One region of the Caballeronia sp. INML2 genome, then DNA from elsewhere that is predicted to be linked to it. Evidence: riboswitches for the same ligand, from Rfam matches in the RefSeq annotation. Region 1 holds a riboswitch; each other region holds the start of a gene.
What was found. Region 1 has a riboswitch for cobalamin ahead of NCT32_RS03105 (TonB-dependent receptor domain-containing protein). Riboswitches for the same ligand answer to the same signal wherever they lie in the genome.
Positions count from the first base shown of each region.

Region 2: it holds a riboswitch for cobalamin, as region 1 does, so the genes downstream of both, cobW (cobalamin biosynthesis protein CobW) here and NCT32_RS03105 (TonB-dependent receptor domain-containing protein) in region 1, are expected to answer to the same signal.
Region 3: it holds a riboswitch for cobalamin, as region 1 does, so the genes downstream of both, cobG (precorrin-3B synthase) here and NCT32_RS03105 (TonB-dependent receptor domain-containing protein) in region 1, are expected to answer to the same signal.

Region 1 covers NZ_JALQDH010000010.1:52,576-56,301, forward strand. Annotated here, with positions in the region: gene NCT32_RS03080 (SIMPL domain-containing protein) at 1-151, opposite strand, end outside; gene NCT32_RS03085 (EVE domain-containing protein) at 228-686, opposite strand; RNA gene ssrS (6S RNA) at 758-939, opposite strand; gene NCT32_RS03095 (cell division protein ZapA) at 1,045-1,359, opposite strand; gene NCT32_RS03100 (hypothetical protein) at 1,356-1,724, opposite strand; cobalamin riboswitch at 1,983-2,308, shown strand; gene NCT32_RS03105 (TonB-dependent receptor domain-containing protein) at 2,388-3,726, shown strand, end outside.
Region 2 covers NZ_JALQDH010000049.1:67,320-71,045, forward strand. Annotated here, with positions in the region: gene cobN (cobaltochelatase subunit CobN) at 1-720, opposite strand, end outside; gene cobW (cobalamin biosynthesis protein CobW) at 726-1,811, opposite strand; cobalamin riboswitch at 1,933-2,191, opposite strand; gene NCT32_RS18110 (cobalamin biosynthesis protein) at 2,300-2,704, shown strand; gene cobO (cob(I)yrinic acid a,c-diamide adenosyltransferase) at 2,995-3,597, shown strand; gene NCT32_RS18120 (cobyrinate a,c-diamide synthase) at 3,603-3,726, shown strand, end outside.
Region 3 covers NZ_JALQDH010000049.1:56,880-60,605, forward strand. Annotated here, with positions in the region: gene NCT32_RS18065 (bifunctional cobalt-precorrin-7 (C(5))-methyltransferase/cobalt-precorrin-6B (C(15))-methyltransferase) at 1-1,130, opposite strand, end outside; cobalamin riboswitch at 1,207-1,396, shown strand; gene cobG (precorrin-3B synthase) at 1,430-2,725, shown strand; gene NCT32_RS18075 (precorrin-8X methylmutase) at 2,718-3,344, shown strand; gene NCT32_RS18080 (precorrin-2 C(20)-methyltransferase) at 3,341-3,726, shown strand, end outside.

The DNA of each region.
Region 1 (3,726 bases):
CTTGCGCGCTTGCCTGTGCCGAAAGAGAAAGCACGCCTGAAGGCTGCGGCTGCGTGATGACCGTTTGCGCGGCGGCCGTTTGGGAAAGCGTGAACGCTGCGCCCGACATCGCGAGGAGCGCGAGCGCGGCAGCGGTTTTCTTGTTGATCATCGAAGGACTCCGAACGCGGGATATCGCGTGATTCGCGACGGGATTTAGGCGCGGCCTTCGTGTCGTAAGTTCCTTGTTAGACGAGTTGTTCGGTAATAAATCGCCACTGCGCTTCTGTTACCGGCGTGATCGACAGGCGATTGCCGCGCGCGAGCACCTGCATGTCCGCGAGCGCCTCATGCTCGCGCAACGTGGCGAGAGAAATGAGCGGCGTCTTCTTCACGAACTCGACATCGACGAGCATCCAGCGCGGCGTTTCCTGCGTGGACTTGGGATCGTAGTAATCGCTCTTCGGATCGAACTGAGTGGGATCGGGATACGCCGTCGAGCACACTTTCGCGATGCCCGCGATGCCAGGCTCCGGACAACTCGAATGATAGAAAAGCACACCGTCGCCGAGCTGCATCTGATCGCGCATGAAGTTGCGCGCCTGATAGTTGCGCACGCCCGTCCACGGCAAGGTTTTATTCGGCGCGTGCGCGAGGTGATCGATGCTCGCTTCGTCCGGTTCGGACTTCATCAGCCAGTAGCGCATGATGGTTCGCTATGCGGAAATCGTCGATGCAAATGAAAACGGCATCGGAAAAACCGATGCCGTTTCTTGAATGGGTCCCCGCCACGGCCGCTAGGCCGGCATCCTGAACCTGGGTTCAAGATTGGTCGCGGTAAGCAACACTTCGGGTACATCGGACTAGCGACGCGCGCGCCCGTGCTGCAAGGTTCCGCAACCGTGCCAATGTAGCATTGGTTCAAGGAATATATGACCTTGGCGAACCAGGCAGGGAACCGTCACTCTACACCAATCGTTTGCCTTATGCAGCCTCTCGGGAGCAAATCGGCAGTTTCTTTTTTCGATTGATATTGCGTGCTGATTGACTCAGCGCGCAGACGTCTCACTGCGCTTCATACTGCGCAATGACCGCGCCCAGTTGTTCGTTCATCGAATGCATCGTGCGGCGGATTTCCTCGGCGGGGAAGGCCTCGCCGTGACGCACGCTGTCCTGCAGCTTAAGCAATTCCGACGCCAGCGAAAGCGCTGCCATCACCGCGATGCGATCCGTGCCGCGCACGCTGCTCGCATTACGCACCTTGTTCATCTCGGCATCGACGCGCGCGACGGCTTCGCGCAATGCGCCTTCCGTTTCCGGCGAGCACGCGAGGCGATACGGCTGCCCGAGAATGGATACTTCGATCTGCGTGGTCGTCATGCCTTCTCTCCTTGATGATGCTCGCCGTGCAATTCCGCTTCCTGTGCTTCCCGGGAATCGGCGTCGAGGAGATCGAGTTGATTGTCGGATTCGGCATGTTGCGCGGACTTCGCGCGGGGCAGCTTTTCGAGAATGGCGTTGAGGCGTACTTGCGCGTCGTCGATTTTCGCGGAGAGCGAGTCGCGTTCGGATTGCAGCGTATCGCGCTCTTCACGCACTTGCGCAAGTTCGGCCTGCACGTTCGCATAGTCGGCGCGCAGTTGTTCGAGTTGTTCTTGCAGCGCCTGACGCGCCTGATTGTGGCGCTCGCTGATCTGGATCAGCCGGCCGATATTTCCTGACAGTGATTCGAGTTCGTTGAGCATGTGCTGCGTCCTCTAAAGACCTCGCATTTTAGCGCGGTTCAACGGAGCTTCCGATAATTGTCTCGTTTCGAGACGTAACAGCATGCGATCTCGCGCTTAATCCTTCGAATCAAGCGCATGTCGCCATGCATTCGTGTGCAGAAAAGGCGAGCGCTGGTCATCGCTCGTGGGGACAGGCCGGCCGATTCTCGTTCGATTCGTCATGTGCCGCGCTACTCTGTCCGTGCCGTTTTCTTGACGGCCCCAACCCGCGCTCCTACACTTGCCGCACTTTTTGGTGCTCGCATTCGCGGATCTCGCGGATGCAGTCAAACGGGAAACAGGGAGCGAAGTCTCCGAAGTCCGACCGGGACCCACCCGGGATGAGCCAACCTGTGCTGCCCCCGCAACGGTAAGCGACCGCAACGCAAGTTGCAAGTCGTCTCATGCGCGTTTTTGCAGCGCAAACGTGTGGATTTTCATCACACCGGGTTTGTTATTCGAATCCACTGCAAGAAACGTGTCGACGCCACTGCGCACGATGCGCGGGAAGGCGAGACGATCCGTCGTCAGCCCGGATACCGGCCAGAGTTCGACGCATCGGCGCTCAATGCGCAAGTGCGTTCGTCGCGCATCGTCCTCGCGGGGAGCGGGGTCGCGCTCATGCGAAACGGAACTTCACTCATGGTATTGCCACAGGCCGCGCTCAAGAACGGCCCCACTCGTCATGTCGCGCTCGTTGCAGCGGTCTTCGGCTCGGCGCTCCCCGGCGCGGCGCACGCCGCCGACGGCGCCTCGCAAACGCTTGCCCCAGTCGTCGTCACCGCGACGCGCGCGCCGCAGCCGCTCGCCGAATCGATCCCGCAGACATCGGCGTTCGATGAACAGGACATCGCCGATGCCAACGCCGACGATGCGCTCGGCCTCGTCGCGCTCGCGCCCGGCGTGCAGGTCACGCGCAACGGCGGACCGGGCGCGAATTCGGGCGTCTACATACGCGGCGCGGCGTCGTCGCAATCGCTCGTTCTGATCGATGGCGTGCGCGTCGAATCGGTGTCGCTCGGCGCGGCGCAGCTATCGCAATTGATGCTCGATGAGATCGGGCGCGTCGAGGTCGTGAACGGCAATGTATCGGCGTTGTACGGCTCGAATGCGATTGGCGGGGTCGTGCAGATCTTCACCAGGGAAGGCGAGCCGCATCCGCCGCGCTTCGCTTTCGAGGCCGAGTACGGCAGCTATCACACGCAGCGTCAATCGGCGGGCGTGAACGGCGCGCTCGACAAGGACGGCCGCACGACCTTCAGCCTGAACGTGTCACGCGAAAAGACCGATGGATTCTCGTCGATCGATCCGGCGATCGCGCCCGGCGCGAATCCTAACGCGAACGGCTATCTGAACGAGAGCGTCGCGGCGACGCTGCGCCACCGGTTCAGCGACAAGTGGGATGCGGGCGTGCGCTTCATGCAATCGAACGGCATCGACAGTTTCGACGATGCCTACGGCCAGCCATCCGACATCAACGAAGCGCACGATCGCGTGCGTTCGGCGTCGGTGTTCGCGAATGGCAGGATCACCGACAACTGGACCACGCACTTCACGGTCGCGCAGGGGCAGGATCGCGCGAATATCGAGCAGAACGGCGTCTATACGAGCCGCTTCGACTCGGAGAATCGGCAATACACGTGGCAGAACGATTTCAGGATCACCGATGCGCACACGCTGTTGTCCGGTTACGAGCATCTCGATCAGACGCTCGATTCCGACCAGTTCACGGCGCCCGATCGTCACGTGAATTCGGTGTTCGCGGGCTACGTGGGGCACATCGGCGCGAACGATTTGCAGGCGAATCTGCGGCACGATCAGTATTCCGATTTCGGCGGCGCGAACAGCTACTATCTGGGCTACGCATATCACTTCGATGCGCACTGGAAGGCGAGCGCGAGCTATGCGGCTTCGTTTCGCGCGCCGAGCTTCGACGACCTCTACTATCCGTTCAGCGGCAATCCGTCGATCCAGCCGGAGC
Region 2 (3,726 bases), on a different contig from region 1:
AATTGCGATCGGCAGCGGATTCATGCCTTCTTTCTCGAGCGCTTCGATGAGCGCATCGAACACGGCGGTATTGCCCGACTGCAAGTGCGCGCGATAGAACAGGATCGCGGCGACGGGTGCGCCTTCTGTCCATCGTGCCTGCCAGTCTTCGATGGCGGCGGTATCGCGTTCGGGATGATAGATCGCGACCGCGGGCAGCGGCCTCGGCGGTTGCGGTTCGCGCCCGAAACCGAACGCGCGATGCGCAATCGAGCGCAGGAATTCTTCCGCATTGCGCGCGCCGCCTTCGCGTAGATAGCGCGACAGCTCGCGGCAAAACTCCGCATCCGCCGTGCTCTTGCCGATGAGATTCGGATCCTCCGTGAGATCGCCTGAAAACATAGCGAGCATCTGTTGCTCTTGCTTCGCGAGCGCGACGAGCCGCTCGATGCCATAGGGCCAATACGATTCGCCGCCGAGGTGATCGACGATCACGACCCTCGCGTGACGCAACACGTCGTCGACATAGAAATCGACCGATGCCGGCTGGCGTAAAAACGATTGATTCGCGAGCCGCACGTCGGGAAAGCCCGCTTCGAGTCGCGGAAAGACGCTCGCGAGCAACGCAAGCGTCGTGTCGGCGGAACTGAGCACCACGATCGGCGCACGTGTCTGCTCGATGCGCATGACGCCTTGCGCATCGTCGACGAAGCCTCCCGGTGTCGTGCGAAGCAGATGCATCGCTGTTACGCCTGCACGGAGGCGCTTGCGAGCGCCGCGTCGAAGGCACGTTGCAGCGCGTCGCGATCGAGGTCTTCGCCGATCAGCACGAAGCGGCTTTGCGTCTTCGCTTCATCGGCTTGCCACCGGCGATCGAAATAGCTGTCGAAACGACGTCCTACGCCCTGCACGACGAGCCGCATCGCCGCGCCCGGCAATGCCGCGAAACCCTTCACGCGATAGATCGTGTGATGCTCGACGAGCGTGTGCAACGCCGCGATGGCCTGCTCGCGGGATTCGACCCTGCCATGAACGACGACCGAATCGAACGCGTCATGATGATGATCGGCATGGCCTTCTTCGTCGGGCGAGCCGTGATGATCGTGCCGCAGATGGATCGTTTCTTCCGATGCAGCTCCGAGGCCGAGCAGCGTATGCACGTCGAGCCTGCCCATTTGCGCGGGCACGATCTTCACTTCGGGCGGGATCTCGGGGCGCACGAGCGCTTCGACTTTGTGCAGCGCTGCCTCGTCCATGAGGTCGGTCTTGTTCACGATGACGAGATCCGCCGACGAAAGCTGATCTTCGAACAACTCATGCAACGGCGATTCGTGATCGAGATTCGGATCGGCCTTGCGCTGCGCATCGACGGCGACGGGGTTCGACGCGAACTGGCCGCTTGCGGCAGCGGGGCCATCGACCACGGTGACGACCGCATCGACCGTGAACGCGTTCTTGATCGACGGCCAGTTGAACGCCTGCACGAGCGGCTTCGGCAACGCAAGACCCGATGTTTCGATCAGCACGTGATCGATGCCATCGCGCCGCTCGACGAGCTGCTCCATCACCGGATAGAACTCTTCCTGCACGGTGCAGCACAGGCAACCATTTGCGAGTTCATACAGATTGCGGTCTTTTGAGCCGGCTTCGTCGTCGCAGCCGATGCCGCAACCCTTCAGGATTTCCCCGTCGATGCCGAGCTCGCCGAACTCGTTGACGATGACCGCGATGCGCTTTCCTTTCGCGTTGGACAGGATATGGCGCATCAGTGTGGTCTTGCCGCTGCCGAGAAAGCCGGTCACGACCGTGACGGGGATCTTGCGGGTTTGCATCGTAGCTCCGTGGCTTCGTATGCGTGCGCTTCGTGTCGCGCGATGCGTGGCAACGCTGCGGCATGAAAAAGGAAAGCACACGCTTGAATGAACATGGGCCGCGCCGCATCCCCGCGACAGCGATCCTCCGTGAAAGTCTGGCCGGTATCCGGGCTGACGACCGCGCCGCTTCGCCTTCCCGCGCGTTACTACGCGCAGTGGCCTCGAAGCCGGCTTCCCGATCGTGCGATGAAAACATCGCGCGCGCGGGGAATCGCTTACCGTTGCGGGGGCAGCGCAGGTTGACGTCCGCTCGATCGGTCGAAAGGAACGTGTCCTGCTTCCCGTTTAACTGCGCACGAGAGAATCCGCGCGCGAGCACCAAAACTGCGTGAAAGTCTAGGCCCGGCGCGCGCGAGCGTCAAGAAATGACGCCGCTCGCGCGGTGTCATAATGTCGGCCCACGCAGCGCACTCTCGTCATTCACCATGAAATCTTCGATCGTTCGCATGAATGTGCCTGCAATCATGCGGCTCGCCGTCGGCATCGGCTGCAGGCGCGACACGAGCGCCGATGCGATCGAACATGCGGTGCGCGTCGCGCTGGGCACGCTCGAATTCGGCGACATCGCGATCGTCGCGAGCATCGATGCGAAGCGAAACGAAGCGGGCTTGCTCGCTTTCTGCGCACGTCATGGCCTGCCGCTGCGCTTTTATACCGCCGATGAGATCGCGCGCACGCCTCGCACGGCGATGTCACATCACGCGGCGAAACATATGAACGTCGATGGCGTATGCGAGCCATGCGCGCTGCTTGCAGGCAACGCGCACACGCTCATCGTGCCAAAGACGATCGGTTGCGGCGTAACTGTCGCGGTCGCAATGGCGCATGAACCCGATGCGAACGGAACATGAACACCGGTTTGGCCGTGGTGCGCGGGCGCGCCGTTTCGGCGAGCGGCTTTGCAACGGGTGGCTTGAACTTATCGCGGCAAAGCCAGACGAGAACGGCCAGCGCCACGAGTTCCAGATAGAGATAGAGCGCGTCCATTTCCTTGCTCCTGAAGTCGGTGATTGCGTGACTGCATGATGCCCACCGTCTGTTAGCGCAGAATTAAGCCGAAAACGCGGCCGCTGCTGATGTACGATACGGCCGTCTTTCGTCATGCAAAGACCCGCTGCAACCCCATTCGAATGGAGTCGATGTGAAAACCGATACCGAATCGCATCTGCGCATGACCCAGCGTCGCAAGGAAGGTCACGAGAAAAAGCAGGCCGCCGCCGATCATGAAAAAGGCCTGCTGATCGTGAATACCGGCAACGGCAAGGGCAAGACCACGGCGGCGTTCGGCATGGCCGTGCGCGTGCTCGGTCATGGGATGAAGCTCGGCGTCGTGCAGTTCATCAAGGGCGCGCTGCATACGTCCGAGCGCGATTTCCTCGGCGCGATCGCGCATTGCGATTTCGTCACGATGGGCGACGGCTATACCTGGAACACGCAGAACCGCGAGGCCGACATGGCCACTGCGCGCAAAGGCTGGAACGAGGCGCGGCGCATGATCGAAAGCGGCGATTATCAGATGGTCGTGCTCGATGAACTGAACACCGTGCTCAAGTATGAATATCTGCCGCTCGATGAAGTGCTCGACGTGCTCAAGGCGCGGCCCGCGATGCTGCACGTGGTCGTGACCGGCCGGCATGCGCCCGATGCGCTGATCGAACTCGCCGACCTCGTCACCGAGATGCGGCTCGTGAAGCACCCCTATCGCGAGCAGGGCGTGAAGGCGCAACGCGGCGTCGAGTTCTGAACGCAATGCCCGACTGCCCCGCTCTTTTCATCGGCGCAAGCGCGTCGCATCAAGGCAAGACCACGGTGACGGCCGCGCTTGCGCGCCATCACACGCGCCGTGGCCTGAACGTGCGCGTGTTCAAGACCG
Region 3 (3,726 bases), on a different contig from region 1:
ACACCGATGCGCGTCAGCTCGCCGCCATGCCGCCCGCGCCATTCGACGAGCGCCGCCTCGCTTTGCAGCGTCACTGCATTGGCGACGAGCCGCCCGCCCTGACGCAGGCGCGCCCAGCACGCATCGAGCACGCCCGGCACCGTCAATCCCCCGCCGATGAATACGGCGTCAGGCGCGGGCAGGCCGTCGAGCGCGTCGGGCGCCTCGCCCTTCACGAGCTGCAGCGCGGGCACGCCGAGCGCGTCGCGGTTGTGCTCGATGAGACGCTGCCGGCTTTCGTTCGCTTCGATCGCAATCGCGCGGCACGCGCCATGCGCGCGCATCCATTCGATACCGATCGAGCCGCAACCCGCGCCGACATCCCACAAGAGTTCGCCCGGTTGCGGCGCGAGGCGCGCGAGCGTCACGGCACGCACGTCGCGCTTCGTGAGCTGGCCGTCGTGACGATAAGCGTCGTCGGGCAGGCCCGGCGTGAGCGGCGGACCCGCGTGCCCGGCGTGCGTGCGGCATTCGATCGCGACGAGATTGAGCGCGGCGACGAGGGGCTCGCGCCAGTCGTCGGCACGTTCGTCGATGCGGCGCTCCTCGTCCCCGCCCAGATGCTCGAAGACGGTCATGCGGCTCGCGCCGAAGCCATGCGCGGTCAGGAGCGCGGCCACGGCGGCGGGCGTCGCGCCGTCGGCGCTCAGCACGAGCAGACGCACGCCGCGATGCAGGCTCGCGAGCAGCGACGCGACCGGCCGCCCGACAAGCGATACGCACACGGCATCCTGCAGCGCCCAGTGCAAACGCGCCGCCGCGAACGACAGCGACGACGGCGCGGGAATGACGCGCATTTCGCCGTTGGCGACTTCACGCGCGAGCGTCGCGCCGACGCCAAAGCACATCGGATCGCCGCTCGCGAGCACGCATATGCGGGTCTTGCCGTCGCCGCGTCCGGCGAGCACGGCGTCGAGTGAAAAGGGTTTAGGCCACGGCACACGGCTCGCGGCAATGCGCGCCGGCAGCAACGCGAGATGGCGCTCGCCGCCGTGAATCGACTGGGCGTCGAGCAGCGCGCGGCGCGCGACGCGGGACAGGCCGTGCCAGCCATCTTCGCCGATCCCTACCACGGTCAGCCAGTTCGACATGCGCGGCCTCCTTCATGCGATTTGGAATGCGCTTCGGGCGGCGGCCCTGAAGCGCCTGGATGGTCGATAAAAGCGGGCATAATACAGGTCCGTCGGTGCCCGGAGTCGAAGAGACCCAGGGCCTAAGAGGGAACACAGAAAACTGTGGCTGCCCCCGCAATTGTACGCAGCGAGTCCGCGCTCCACTGCCACTGGTTTCTACCGGGAAGGCCGGCGCGAATGAAGACCTGCCAGCCAAGAGACCTGCCGACTCACCGCATTCGCGCGACGCCGACCGGGCGGGGTGTACCGGTTCGCTCATGACGCGCGAAGCCCAACGGGTCACGCTTTTGACTTCATTCGACCGCTCATCGCTCACGACCGCGCCGCGCGCTTTTGCGTGCCCGGGCCTGATGCGCATCGTGCCCGCGCGGGACGGCGGCCTCGCGCGCCTGCGACTGGCGGGCGGCGTGTCGAGCGCGCACGCGGCGCGGGCCGTTGCGCGGGCGGCGCGCGAATGCGGCTCCGGCGTGATCGAGGTGACCAATCGCGCGAATCTGCAGTTGCGCGGCATCCGCGACGACGCCCACGCCGCGCTGATCGACATTGCGCTCGAGGCGGGCCTCGGCCCCTCGACGGCCGGCGCCGACGACATCCGCAACGTGATGCTCAGTCCGCTCGCGAGCGACGACACGCGCGCGCTCGCCGATCGGATCATCGACGCGATGCAGGCCGACGCATCGCTTCATGCGCTCTCGCCCAAGTTCGCGCTGCAACTCGATGCCGGCGAGCGCCTCGCGATGCTCGATCATCCACACGACCTGTGGCTTTGCGCAATCGACGATGGCGCGCGCTTCGCGTTCGGCTTCGCGGGCACGATGCGGCAGCGTCCGTCCGGCGCGATTCATCGCAGCGATGTGGTGACGTTCGTGTCGGGCGTGCTGCGCAGGTTTCTCGCGCTGGCCACGCCAGAAGAGCATCGTATGCGCGATCTGCTCGCGCGTATCGGCGTCGCGCGCTTTCTCGAAGCATTCGATGTCGATGCAGCCGTTCAGAACTGGCGACGCGGACCCGCCGATGCATCGCTGCGCCTCGGCGCCCACGCGGAGCCGTTTCGCGCGACGTGGTACGCAGGCGCGCAAACACCCCTCGGACGCCTCGACGCGACCACGCTCGAAGCCCTCGCCGATATCGCCGACACGCAAGCCGAAGGCCGCCTGACGATGACGCCGTGGCAAAGCGTGCTGATACCCGGCATCGCTGCGCATGACGCGCATGACGTACTGCAGCGCCTTCACGCGCTCGGCCTTGCGATCGACCCGCGCGAACCGCTCGCGCGCCTCATCGCGTGCGCGGGCTCCGAAGGCTGCGCGAAAAGCCGCGCCGACACCAAAGCGGACGCGCATCGCCTCGCTTCGCTTCTGCCTTCGGATGAAGGCGAAGTGCATCTGAGCGGCTGCGAGCGTTCGTGCGCGGCGGCGCATCCGGTCCCGGTGACGCTCTATGCAGTCGCGCCGGGGCGCTATGACCTACATCGCGGCGCACGAACCGTTGCGCACGATCTGACCATCGAAGAGGCGGCCGGACGGCTCGCCCGGAGCCATGCCGATGCCTGACTACATCCGCGACGGAGCGGAGATTTATCGCCAGTCCTTTGCGACGATCCGCGCCGAAGCCGACCTCGCCGCCATTCCCGCCGATCTTGAAAAGCTCGCGGTGCGCCTGATCCATGCGTGCGGCATGGTCGATATCGTGAGCGATCTGCGCTTCTCTTGCGGTGCGGGCATCGCCGGCCGACGCGCGCTCGCAACCGGCGCGCCGATCCTGTGCGATGCGCGCATGGTCGCCGAAGGCATCACGCGCGCGCGGCTTCCCGCCGATAACCGTGTCGTCTGCACGTTGAGCGATCCATCGGTTCCCGAACGCGCCCGCGCGATGAACAACACGCGCTCGGCCGCCGCGCTCGAGTTGTGGCGGCCGCATCTCGAAGGCGCGATCGTGGCGATCGGCAATGCGCCCACCGCGCTCTTTCATCTGCTCGACATGCTCGATGCCGGCGCACCGAAACCCGCGCTCATCCTGGGCTTTCCGGTCGGTTTCATCGGCGCGGCGGAATCCAAGGCGATGCTCGCCGCCGATAGCCGCGGCGTGCCCTTCGTCGCCCTGCTCGGCCGCCGCGGCGGCAGCGCGATGGCGGCAGCGGCGGCGAACGCACTTGCTTCGGAGGCCGAATGATGCGCGGGCATCTCTTTGGATTGGGCGTCGGCCCGGGCGATCCCGAGCTGATCACGCTGAAGGCGCTGCGCTTGCTCAAGTCAGCTCCCGTAGTCGCTTATTTCGTCGCGAAGGGCAAGAAGGGCAATGCGTTCGGCATCATCGAATCGCATCTCGACGATACGCAGACGCGGCTGCCGCTCGTCTATCCGGTGACGACCGAGGCGCTCGAACCGCCGCTCTGCTACGAGACGATCATCAGCGCGTTCTACGACGAAGCCGCGCTCACGATCTCCGGTCATCTCGAAGCCGGGCGCGATGTCGCGGTGATCTGCGAAGGCGATCCGTTCTTCTACGGCTCGTACATGTATCTGCACGACCGTCTCGCCGGACGCTTCGATGC